One region of the Paenibacillus sp. BAC0078 genome, then DNA from elsewhere that is predicted to be linked to it. Evidence: predicted binding sites of a transcription regulator. Region 1 holds the regulator's gene; each other region holds the start of a gene.
What was found. The regulator Rex, encoded in region 1, represses fermentation and respiration genes when NADH is low (regulators of the CRP and FNR family bind a similar motif). The targets are predictions, from matches to a motif close to TTGTGAAATATTTCACAA.

Region 1 (4,194 bases):
TGTCTATGAAATTCACTTTAGAAGAAGCCATTCAATTTTCCAAAATTGGATGTACCGAAGAATGGGTGCATCTTTTTCTGAGAACGAGCGGAAATAATATTCCTTTCTCTGATGGTTTGAAACTTCAAAAAAGGTATTGGCTTGGTCCCGTACAACTGCCAATATATGAGCTTCAAAGATGTTGCGGTCCTGAAGAAGACATGGAATATCATAATCCGTTAGCAGATTGGGAATTACGGGTTGGAATATTATCTGATTTACTTCAGAAGGGCTGGGAATACCCTCCCTTAATCGCTCAGCACCGTGAAGGAAAATTGATTGTTAGTGATGGAAACGGTAGACATGAAGCGCTCAAAAGACTTAATCACCACAAATGTTGGGTAATTCTGTGGGATAGCGACAATCAGAGTAACTTAAGCAGATGGAGTCAACTGGAGGGTAGCTAGTGAACAATAAAAAGGACAGCCCCGCCTCAATTGATATCGCTATCGTAAAAAAACGCAAAACAGCGGGCAGACAGAATACTGTCTCACCCGCTGTTCATATGTTCACGCCTCTCTATCTATTCGGCAAGCTGTAGCCATCACCGATCGCACTGCCGTCGGCAAAACGGTAAAACTTGTAATAATAACGTCCGTCCTGCTTATAAAAAAGCTGCCAGGCATATTCCCCGTTGTACACTCCCGGCAGCAGCCGCTTAATCGTACTCCCGGGAAGCTCCGAAGCTATAATCGAGCGGATCTGCTGCTCGGAGGTTCCTTTGTCCACCTCTTCAGCATACACGTCGTTGTCGCCTCCGGCCGGTTTGCCGTCCACGGTATACCGGACCCAGACCATAAGCTGCTTTCCGGCGTCATTTTTGCCCGTCAGCACCCAATACACCGAATTTTCATCCCAGACCGATTTTTGGGCCTTCGTTACCTCTGTCAAGCCGGCCCTTGCTTTGGCGATATCCCGGGCTGCGCTGCGTTCGTTCCACTGGTCCTTCATAATGTAAGCATAGAACTGGCTTAACCCGAACAGAAGGAGCAGAAACAGGAATATTCCCAGCAGAAGCCATTTTCTCCTTTTCTTCAAAGTACAGCTCCCTCTCCATATAATTGCTCATGTCGCGCTAATTTACCGCTTCAGGAGTCCTTCAAAGGTCTCCTGCGCCTTGCGGCGGATTTGCTCCTCGTCCAGCGTCAGGCACTCTCCGTTCTTCACAACCTGCTTGCCGTCTACCCAGACATGTGCCACATCCTTCGCACTAGCCGAATATACCACATGCGAGAGCAGGTCAGAATGCGGGAGGAAATGCGGCTGATCAATATCAACGGCAATGAAGTCGGCCTTCATTCCCGGGGCGAGCCGGCCCACATTGTTCAGGAAAATCGACTGTGCGCCGTATTCGGTCGCCATCAGCAGCGCTTCCGGGGCCGGAACCGCTGTCGGATCGCCACTGACGCCCTTGTGGATCAGTGCAGCCAGACGCATCTCCTCGAACATATCCAGATTGTTGTTGCTTGCTGCCCCATCGGTTCCGAGAGAGACCTTAACACCCGCACGCAGCAGCTCCGGTACCCGGGCAACCCCGCTGGCCAGCTTCAGGTTGCTGCCCGGATTATGGGATACACCGACATTGTAGCGGGCAAGGATCTCGATCTCCTCATCATTCAAATGCACACCATGAGCGACAAGGGATGGGCGTGTGAACATGCCGAGCTTCTCCAGATGCGCTACAGGACGCAGGCCGTAATCTGCGGCATTCTGCTCCACTTCGCGCCGTGTCTCCGACATATGCGTATGCATCGGCAGGTCCAGATCATGAGCCGCCTGTACGAATTTTACGAAAAAGTCCGGAGGGCAGGTGTAAGGCGCATGCGGCGAAATCATCGCCGTAATTCGTCCGTCAGCCTTGCCGTGCCAATTACGGGCAAAAGCAACCGCTTCCGCCAGCTTATGGTTCTGCACTTCTTCCGGACACAGGCCGATTACGCCGCGCATCAGTACAGCACGGATACCCGACAGCTCCGTAACCTCAGCGACCCGGTCCATATGATCATACATGTCCAGGAAGGTTGTTGTCCCGCCCTTAAGCATCTCCAGCACAGACAGGGAGGTTCCCCAGTAGACATCCTCTCCGGTGAATTTTTCTTCCATCGGCCACATCTTTTCCTGCAGCCAGCTCTGAAGAACCATATCATCCCCATAACCGCGCAGCAGCGACATTGCCGTGTGCCCATGTGTATTCACAAGACCCGGCATAAACAGCAGACGGCTGCCGTCTATAGTCTGTGTGCCAGCTTCAAGGGCTGGCTTCTCTTTCCCTATGTAAGTGATAAGATCATTTTCTATGGTCATATAACCGCTCAGCACCGGCTTATCCGTTCCCGGAACCAGAAAACGTCCGTTGATAATTACTGTCTTATTGCTGCTCATCTTCCACTTCGTCCTTTCCATCATGCAAATAATAAGCCAAGCTCTGCAAATCAGTTGTAAAGTCAGCAGCGTGAACGCGAATATTGGCCGGGGTCTTCAAAATGACCGGTGCAAAATTCAGGATCGCTTCAATGCCTGAGTCTATCAGAATGTCGGCCACGTTCTGAGCTTCGCTGTCAGGCACTGTGATGATTCCGATACGGATTCCCTGTTCACGAATCGTGCTGCCCAGCTCTTCCATCGGCTGTACGGTAAGGGAGTTGATCATCTGCCCTACCTTGGGTGCATAGGAATCAAATACAGCGGTGATTTTCATGGTGTCCTTCAAGTAAGCATTGTAATTTGATAAAGCGTGTCCAAGATTACCGGCACCCACAAGCGCCACGTTAATTTGCTGGTCCAGCTTTAGAATATGGCGGATTTTCTCAATCAAATAAGACACATCATAACCGATGCCTTTTCTGCCGAAATCACCAAAATAGGCCAAATCCTTGCGGATCTGCGCCGGATTAAGATCAAGCTTCTGCCCCAGCTCCTGAGAAGAGACGGTGGGAATTTCACGCTTCTGGAGATCGTTCAGGAATCGCAGATACACAGGGAGTCTGCGAACGACGGCCTCCGATATTTTATCTGATTTCATATTTTCTCCTCCTCAAAGTTTGTATAGCGATGCTTCCTTGGTATTCTTCGTACAAACTCACTTCGTAAGCATTCACCAAGTTTGTTAACGCTTCGTAAGTATAGGGCCGTCCTCTAGCCTCCCATACGGAGAAGGCTGCTAAAGGACGGAATGTACAAGCTAACCCGAATATTATAAAAAAACTATAGCAGGTTCAAAAACTTCAAGAAACGCCGCCGTCCGCTAGCCATTCGGCAATCCGCGGGACCATCTGGTCAGTCAGCATATGCTCCATCTTGGGTCCGGGCAGCGAATACAGGAAGTATTTTCCATAATAAGATTCAATAACTCTTGTATCATATACAATTACGATGCCGCGGTCCTGCGCAGTGCGCACCAGCCGCCCAAAGCCCTGTTTGAACCGGATCACCGCCTGAGGGACAGACAGCTTCATAAAAGGATTCTTCTTCTGCGCCTGCAGCAGCTCCGCCTTGGCCTCCGCAAGCGGATGGTTTGGCGGCTGGAAGGGCAATCTGACAATAGCCAGACAGGTCAGCGCCTCGCCCGGAATATCCACGCCTTCCCAAAAGCTGCTCGTCCCAAGCAGCACAGCAGCGGCGCTGTCCTGAAAACGCCGGATTAGCTTGCTTCGGCTGCCGCCCTCTACACCCTGCCCCAGTACACTGATATCCTCTGAGGAGAGCGCCTCCTTCAGCGGGTCATAAACCTGGCGGAGCATTTTGTAGGAGGTGAACAGCACCAGCATGCGGCCCCGGGTAGCCACCGCAGCTTCGGCCAGCGAATGCACCAGCTTATCAACAAACCGGGCATCGCCCACACTGCCTTTGACGCTGGGAAAATCGCGCGGGATGACCAGCAGCGCCTGCTCCCGGTACCTGAACGGCGAGGGAAGCAGGGCTGTCATCAGACGCCCTTCCTCTGCAGACTCGGCAAGTCCAAGATTATCAATCATGAACTGGAAAGATTTATCTACAGAGAGGGTGGCGGAGGTCAGCACAATGCTTTTCTTTTTATCGAAAAACAGCTCCTTGAGCTGGGCGCTGACATCCACCGGAACGGCATAGAGCTGGAGTGATTTGCCACGGTAATTGCTGCTGCCTTCCATCCAGTAGACATTATTCTCGTCATTCAGA
Region 2 (4,194 bases), on a different contig from region 1:
ACCATAAAAATGTCAGGCGGTGAGGCCATTTGTCATGGGAACCGGCGGGATTTATGTTTTTCTCAACCATTGAGGGGGTGGGGATATTCGCCATGATGATGTCGTTCTTCAGGCTGAAGGCGACGGACTATATTTGGCCTGCGTTGTTTATTATTCTGCTGATGAACCTGCAGAGCTTTGTGCTGCGGACTGATCTCGACCTGTCTTTCCTGGTTCCGGTTATTAACATTATGCTTTTTATATTTCTGCTGACAGTTGTCATTAGAATTCCAATTATATGGTCTTCTATTATAGCCATTTTTGGTTATCTGGCATTTAGCATCATACAAGTAGCGCTCGTCTTATTGTTCTTTGGCTCCATTTCCGATTCACAGACCTCGGTGATTAACGAATACGGAGGTCAGTTCATATCCGGCTCGGCCAGCATTTTGTTGGCGTGGGTTTTGTTCAAGCTTGGCATTGGCTTTACTTTTGATTTCGAAAGGCTGCGGCTGCGCTGGGAAGGAACGCTGGTGGTGGGATTGATTGTGCTTTTCTTTCTGCTGTTCTCTTTGATCATGTACAAGAATGAGATAGGCTGGTGCATTCTTTTCTTCATAAGCGCCTTTACCTTTTTAATGTACTATTCAATTAGAAAGGAGAAAATGAATGATTGAGCTGCTCGCTGCAAAGATGGCATTTTCGCTAAAACGCTCTGTACCGGATCATCCTTCCTCGGTTGAAGTTTTTAAATTTGCGATTGCGATGCTCCTTAATGTGATATTTATCGTTCTGGCGACTCTGGGCATCTCACTATTTACCGGTCATACGGGGGAGGCCGCAGCAGTCCTCATCTCGTTCGCGCTGCTCCGCCAGTTAACAGGAGGCATTCATCTCAAATCCAATCTGCAGTGCACCGTTGTCTCCACATTGAGTTTTACTGGTATCTCACTGCTTGCTGTGCCTGAATTATGGACCGTTATGACGACAACTGCGGCAATGCTTGCAATTCTGTTACTGGCTCCGGTAGGCATAGATCAGCAATCGAGGATTCCCCCAAAGTATTTTCCTTATATGAAGCTTGCAGCCATGCTGCTTGTTGCTTCCAATTACTTCATTCTATCATCGGCGCTTGCGCTCAGCTTTCTCGCTCAGAGCGTTACGCTGGTGCTTGGAAAGGTGGTGAGATCATGAATCTGGTGGCTAACATTCTGACCAAGGTTGCAAAGGCAACGGTAGGAACGAATTGTTTCTTATTTTGGTACAAAGGCGACATTCCAGCCGAACTTTTAAAAAAATAGGCGAGAAAGCAGGTTGATTCCATGAATGCTATATCCGTTACCGAAACCGCTGACGGATCTGCCGGGATCATTACTGTTGACTTAGAGTGCATCTTGTTTCTTAAGTGCAATACCTTCGAATCACAGTCTATCCTGGTACATACGAGGGACGGCGTATATTACATCATGGGACCCTTGCGTTACTGGGTGAACGCGCTTAACAGCACCGGATGCCACTTCAGCATCGTAGATCGGGGAACGGCGGTCAATATTGATAACGTGGCGCGTCTGGAGAGAACATATAAGGTTGCTTATTTTGACGATATGAGCTGCCAGAGTTCTATTAGCTGTACGATTGCCTATCATCGTTATAGACTTGTTGAACAAGAATTAACCCGAATGAATCCAAACATCATTGTTTGTTAGGTGCTAACACGAGGGGACTGTCCGATGACAGTTCCTTTTTTCTTGAAATGCTCAGGTACATACCCGAGGAATGCAGAGATAGGTAACTGGAATGATAAATTTTACAAATTAAAACCCATATAATATGGAAATACCCCCTTAATTTCATCAAATGAAAGCGCTTTGAAAACAAATCAAAAAAAACTTTATACTTTGTGAAAGATTTCACTATGCAAGACGAAGAGAATGTGATAAGATAAATGTGTAGAGAAAAACAACCTAAAAATTGACAGGAGGACGAGGGAGATGGCAGTTAAGAACGAAGTCGCCGCCCAAGTGAAACAAACCACCGCTGAAGAGTATGTTCAGACTTTGGTGGATAAAGCAAAGAAAGCTCAAGAAGCTTACATGGCGCTGGATCAAGAGCAAGTCAACACAATCGTTCATGCAATGGCGCTCGCAGGACTCGACAAGCACATGTACCTGGCTAAGCTGGCTGTAGAAGAAACTGGCCGCGGAGTATACGAAGACAAAATTACGAAGAACATCTTCTCAACTGAATATATCTGGCACGGAATTAAATACGACAAAACAGTAGGCGTTGTTGAAGACAATCAATATGACAGCTTCCAAAAGATTGCTGAACCAGTCGGAATCATTATGGGGATCACACCTGTAACGAATCCAACATCCACCACGATGTTTAAAGCACTGATTGCAGCGAAGACACGTAATCCTATTATATTCGGTTTCCATCCATCTGCGCAAGAGTGCAGTGCCGCAGCAGCAAAAATTCTTCATGATGCAGCCGTTAAAGCCGGCGCTCCTGAGAACTGTATCCAATGGATTGAGCTGCCAACGATGGACAAAACAAACGCACTCATGAACAATCCGGACGTTGCGCTTATCCTGGCAACAGGCGGTTCGGCAATGGTAAAAGCAGCTTATAGCTGCGGTAAACCGGCTCTTGGCGTAGGTCCTGGTAACGTGCCTGCCTTCATTGAAAAGAGTGCCGATATTGATCAAGCGGTAACCGACATTATTCTGTCGAAGACTTTTGACAATGGTATGATCTGTGCTTCCGAGCAAGCTGTTATCATTGAAGAAGCCATCTTTGATCAAGTGAAGAAGAAAATGATCGCCAATGGCTGCTACTTTGTAAATAAAGAAGAAGCTGCCAAGCTGACAAGCGGCGCAATGAACGTTGAAAAATGCGCAGTTAATCCGGCAATCGTAGGTCAATCCGCAGTGAAGATCGCCGAAATGTGCGGCATTCAAGTTCCTGCAGGTACTAAGATCCTGGTAGCTGAGCTTGAAGGCGTAGGTACTAAATATCCGCTGTCCGCTGAGAAATTGAGCCCGGTTCTTGCTTGCTACAAGGTTAAGAATGCTGATCAAGGTATCGAACGTGCAGCACAAATTGTTGAATTTGGCGGTATGGGCCACAGCTCGGCCATCCACTCCAACAACGAAGAAGTAATCATGAAGTTCTCTAACCGTCTGCAGACCGGACGTATTCTCGTCAACTCGCCATCGACTCACGGCGCTATCGGCGATATCTACAATACGAATATCCCTTCATTGACTCTGGGCTGCGGATCTTACGGCCGCAACTCGGTATCGCAGAACGTTACTGCCATCAATCTGATCAACGTGAAAAGGGTGAACCGTCGTACCGTGAATATGCAATGGTTTAAAGTACCTGACAAAATTTACTTCGAAAAAGGCGCTACTCAATACCTGGCTAAAATGCCTGACATCACTCGGGTTGCTATCATCACTGACCCTATGATGGTTAAACTGGGCTATGTAGAAAGAGTTGAACACTATCTGCGTCAACGTCAAACACCTGTAGCCATTGAAGTGTTCTCGGAAGTTGAACCAGATCCATCGACAACTACCGTAGAAAAAGGTACTGCCATGATGAACAGATTCCAACCGGACTGCATCATCGCGCTTGGCGGCGGTTCCCCAATGGATGCTGCAAAAGGCATGTGGTTATTCTATGAACATCCAGACGCTGATTTCAACGGCCTGAAACAAAAATTCATGGATATCCGCAAACGCGTATACAAATTCCCTAAGCTTGGAAACAAAGCGAAATTCGTAGCGATTCCAACTACTTCGGGTACAGGTTCTGAAGTAACTTCTTTCGCGGTTATTACTGACAAAACAACAGCTAACAATACTAAATACCCATTGGCTGATTATGAGCTGACTCCAGACGTTGCAATCATCGACCCTGAGTTTGTATACAGCCTGCCAAAAACTGCTGTTGCTGACACAGGTATGGACGTATTGACACATGCCATCGAAGCTTATGTTTCCGTAATGGCTAGTGACTACACTGACGGTCTGGCTATCAAAGCTATCCAATTGGTATTCCAATACCTTGAAAAATCAGCACTCGAAGGCGACAAACTGGCCCGTGAAAAAATGCATAATGCATCTACACTTGCTGGTATGGCTTTTGCCAACGCATTCCTGGGCATCAACCACAGCTTGGCGCACAAATGGGGCGGTCAATATC
Region 3 (4,194 bases), on a different contig from region 1:
TCTGGATGCCCCTGAAGTGTAACGGGAGCCGATGGGATCAATGCTGAGTGAATTCATAAATACACTGCCACTGTTGGTAGCAGCATCCTGCGCGGGCAGCATCGGGTTATCTTTATGTGACCAGTAAGGCATCAGCGGTGATCCGTCAGCAGACAATTGGCCTACGTTAACCTGTGTTGCTGCCCACCCCATGAAGGCGTCAATCTGGAAATTGTCTTTCAGCCAGGCAGCCTGCTCGGGATTGATGGCATAGGTGGACAATGATTTGGGACGATACTTGTCAGGTATGCTCAGCCATACGGAGCTGTCTCCGTTGGTTCCCCCCTGGTGGAGGTAATTGAGCGCATTATACCTGTACATGTACAGCCACGAATTCATCTCTTCAATCCATTGGGACAGATTGTAATTGTCATTGGGATAACCGGATACGATCCCTACCTCATCCCCATACAGATCTACATATTCAAGCACCTTTTGCAGTTGAGGACGTTGTGCTTCATCGAATACGAACCGGCTGTCCATAGCCCAGGTTACCCGCAAATTAGGATCAATGGTTGTGAGTGAATCCCGCATGGTTTCCATTTCAGCAATTGTTGTAGCATTTGCTCCCGTATCTTCCAGCAGCAATGATACCGTGAAATAAGATGCTGAGCTGTATTGAGGCTGCTTTACCAATAGCTCAAAGGTGCCTAGGACACTGAAGCCTGCAAGCTCGGAGCTGAGCAGAATGCTGCCATGGATAACAGTGCCCGGAGCCGGGATGTTATAAAAGCTTGCTACCGTCCCATCCGGTGCCAGTACAGAGTATTCATCTGTAATCGAGACTTTGAGGTCTGGCGGCAAAAGCTCCGGTGTAATCTCAGCACCGTACACATCCAAGGTCACGTAAGCCAGCTTCCAATTGTCCACAGATACATTGAATGAAGCATCAATTGAATCGGTAGTAGTCTGGATAGAATCAACTGCCTTGTACACAGGCGGAGTTGCTGTTGGTACGGGTGAAGCGGACGGAGCTAGTGTTGCTGTTGGTACAGGTGAAGCAGATGGAACAGGTGAAGCTGTTGGTGCAGGTGAAGCCGATGGTACAGGTGAAGCTGTTGGTACAGGTGAAGCGGATGGAGCAGGTGAAGCTGTTGGTGCAGGTGAAGCCGATGGAGCAGGTGAAGCTGTTGGTACAGGTGAAGCTGTTGGTGCAGGTGAAGCCGATGGAGCAGGTGAAGCCGATGGAGCAGGTGAAGCTGTTGGTGCAGGTGAAGCGGATGGAACTGGTGAAGCCGATGGAGCAGGTGAAGCTGTTGGTGCAGGTGAAGCGGACGGAACTGGTGAAGCTGATGGTACAGGTGAAGCAGATGGCATCGGTGTAGGTGTATGTGAAGCAGATGGCACCGATGGTGCATGTGAAGCGGATGGCACCGGCATTGGTGCAGGTAGAGCCGTTGGCACCGGTGTTGGAGCAGGTGAAGCAGGTGGCACCGGTGTCGGTGCAGGTGAAGCAGATGGAGCCGGTGTTGGAGCAGGTGAAGCAGGTGGAGCCGGTGTTGGAGCAGGTGAAGCAGGTGGAGCTGGTGTTGGTGCAGGTGAAACAGGTGGAGCTGGTGTTGGTGCATGTGAAGCAGATGGTACCGGTGTTGGTGCGTGTGAAGCAGATGGTGCCGGTGTTGGTGCATTTGAAGCAGATGGAACTGGAATTGTTGTTGGTAAATCAGTTGTAACCGGATTTTGCGGATCTTTGATATCTGTATTTCTTGGTGGTACGCCTCTGGGAACAGTGGATTCCTCCGGCAATTGTTCCAGCGATGGGTCTTCCGGTAATCCATTTCCGTGCTCTAGCAGGTCTTGTATCCGCGAGGGATCATTAAACAACAGGTAAGCCTGAGCAGTTACTTTAACGGCGCTCTGGCGGTCAACCAATTGTTTTGGGTTGAACCGGTGCTGTTCATCTCCTTGGAATAGCTGGAGCTGCTGGGCCGCCCAGACGCTTGCTCGGGCTTCTTCGGAAATAGAAGAAGCATCCTTAAACGTAGGCACATGCCCCTGTTGTTGGACCAGGTCATACAGTCCAAAGGCCCGGATATACCACACAGCCAAGCTCTCGCGGGTAATTGTACTTCTCCTGTGTATCGTCTGGTCCTGCAGGATGCCTGCGGACAAGAGCGAACGTATGGAGGGGGCCGCCCAATCCGGCATCTCGTCCGTTGCTAGCGGGTAGTCCACGTCGGAAACGGGAATGGATAATGCCCTGGACATCAAAGTGCCCATCTCAGCAAGGGTAATTGGCTGCAAAGGTTTGAACTTTGAATTGCCATATCCTTGAAGGACTCCCCTGTAGAACAGGTGAATAATTTCTTGACGAGCATAGCTGCGCTCTATATCCACGAATGGATTGCGCTCGGCCCTTACAGCCGAAGGGACTGCAGTAGCTCCGAATAAGATCAGGCATAGCAGAGCCAGGGTGATTCGTCGCGTGTTATTCCTCATTATGTAAGCACCCATTTTCAGTTAGTATGGGAACAGCTCATCACCTCCTTTACTCAGATATCGGTGCAATTGGGCCGATTATTTAGCGTGTCAGGAGGTAATTGAGGAAATATGTTACATGGAATTTTGCAACTGTAACAAACATTTAATATTTTCAGTTTGTCTGATCACATTTTGTGTCCGTGTTAAATTTGACATGTCAGTGAAAACTTTCACTTAGTTTTCGTTGTAGTGATAATTATCACGTAAATGTGGTAGTTGACGCGCTACAATGGCATAAAGGAACAAATTTTAAGTAATTAGAAGGGGATAGGAATCATGGCTTATAACAAACCGCAGGGGATTGCCGAAGTCACGGTGGAGAACGGAATCAAGAAAGCACACAATCCGCTCAGCACCGTACTTATTCTTGGCTTTCTGGGGGGAGCGTTCATCGCGCTCGGATTTTTGCTGGATATTCGCGTTATTGCAGGCGCACCAAAGGAATGGGGCTCAATCGCCAACTTTATCGGAGCCTCTGTTTTCCCGGTAGGACTGATCCTGGTGCTGCTGGCCGGCGGGGAACTGCTGACAGGAAATATGATGGCGGTGCCGCTTGCTTTTATGGCGAAGAAGATTTCTCTCTGGGAAGTCATTAAGAACCTGGTGCTCATTACAATCAGCAATCTGGCTGGTGCCTTGTTCGTCGCTTATTTCTTCGGTCACGTCGTGGGCCTCACCTCAGATGGCGTATATCTGGACAAACTCGTTGATATGGCCGGCCACAAGATTGATGCCAGCTTTCTGCAGGCTTTTATCTCCGGTATTGGTTGTAACTGGCTCGTTGCTTTGGCGGTGTGGCTCTCTTACGGGGCAGATAATTTCAGCGGAAAAATTCTCGGGATCTGGTTCCCAACCATGGCGTTTGTAGCCATCGGCTTCCAGCACGTTGTAGCCAATATGTTCCTTATCCCTGCTGCTATATTTGAAGGACACTTTACCTGGGGGCAATATTTCGGCAATTTTGCTCCGGTCTGGCTGGGCAATCTCACGGGCGGTGCAATCTTCGTCGCGTTCGCTTACTGGATGGCTTATCTGCGCAAAGCGCCAGCAGCTGCTCCATCCGTGGAAGGCATCTCCGCTGCTGGTGTGAAGAAACACGCATAAATATTTCCGGCTCACATGAGCTGAGATGATGATAGAGGCACTCTTCGGAATTTTTCGGGGAGTGTTTTTTGTGTGGAAGGATGGTCTGCAGACACAAAATTCGCCGTGCTTTCCGACTCGGGGGAACGAAATCGGGCTCACGGCGAATTCAGGCGAGTTCATAGGGAGTGTTTCATAAGCTCTATTACCCGGGAATAAGGGGGACGAATCAGGAGGTTTCGCTTGCTTTCTTTACGTTAATCAGTTGCAGCTATAGAATATATAGAATACAACTATTCAATAGACAAGGAGGTCTGCGAGCAATGAGCTTCAGCGGAGATGGGATTTTTCCGGCGGTATGTCCCCTGGATTGCCCCGATACATGCGGACTTCTGGTGCATAAGCAGGATGGCAAAATCATTAAGGTAGAGGGAAATCCTGAACATCCGGTGACCAAGGGAGCTATCTGCAACAAGGTGCGGAATATGGCAGAGCGGGTGCATCACCCGGAACGCCTGCTTCACCCGCTGCGCCGTGTAGGACCGAAAGGCAGCGGTTCCTTCGAGCCGATCAGTTGGGAGGAGGCAATTA

Region 2: the regulator Rex is predicted to act here: its motif matches at 1,878-1,895, upstream of adhE (bifunctional acetaldehyde-CoA/alcohol dehydrogenase).
Region 3: the regulator Rex is predicted to act here: its motif matches at 2,679-2,696, upstream of ACX1DY_RS19950 (formate/nitrite transporter family protein).

What each region holds. Positions count from the first base shown of each region.
Region 1 covers NZ_JBTLRW010000016.1:13,065-17,258, reverse strand. The annotation lists gene ACX1DY_RS23655 (hypothetical protein) at 1-446, shown strand, start outside; gene ACX1DY_RS23650 (hypothetical protein) at 446-580, shown strand; gene ACX1DY_RS23645 (cell wall elongation regulator TseB-like domain-containing protein) at 559-1,077, opposite strand; gene ACX1DY_RS23640 (amidohydrolase) at 1,120-2,421, opposite strand; gene ACX1DY_RS23635 (redox-sensing transcriptional repressor Rex) at 2,408-3,061, opposite strand; gene dinG (ATP-dependent DNA helicase DinG) at 3,264-4,194, opposite strand, start outside.
Region 2 covers NZ_JBTLRW010000004.1:145,585-149,778, forward strand. The annotation lists gene ACX1DY_RS10000 (hypothetical protein) at 30-656, shown strand; gene ACX1DY_RS10005 (accessory gene regulator ArgB-like protein) at 649-1,173, shown strand; gene ACX1DY_RS10010 (cyclic lactone autoinducer peptide) at 1,170-1,280, shown strand; gene ACX1DY_RS10015 (LytTR family transcriptional regulator DNA-binding domain-containing protein) at 1,302-1,685, shown strand; gene adhE (bifunctional acetaldehyde-CoA/alcohol dehydrogenase) at 1,971-4,194, shown strand, end outside.
Region 3 covers NZ_JBTLRW010000011.1:19,037-23,230, forward strand. The annotation lists gene ACX1DY_RS19930 (hypothetical protein) at 1-975, opposite strand, end outside; gene ACX1DY_RS19935 (hypothetical protein) at 990-1,364, shown strand; gene ACX1DY_RS19940 (hypothetical protein) at 1,371-1,712, shown strand; partial or broken gene ACX1DY_RS19945 (S-layer homology domain-containing protein) at 1,906-2,493, opposite strand; gene ACX1DY_RS19950 (formate/nitrite transporter family protein) at 2,797-3,624, shown strand; gene ACX1DY_RS19955 (molybdopterin-containing oxidoreductase family protein) at 3,927-4,194, shown strand, end outside.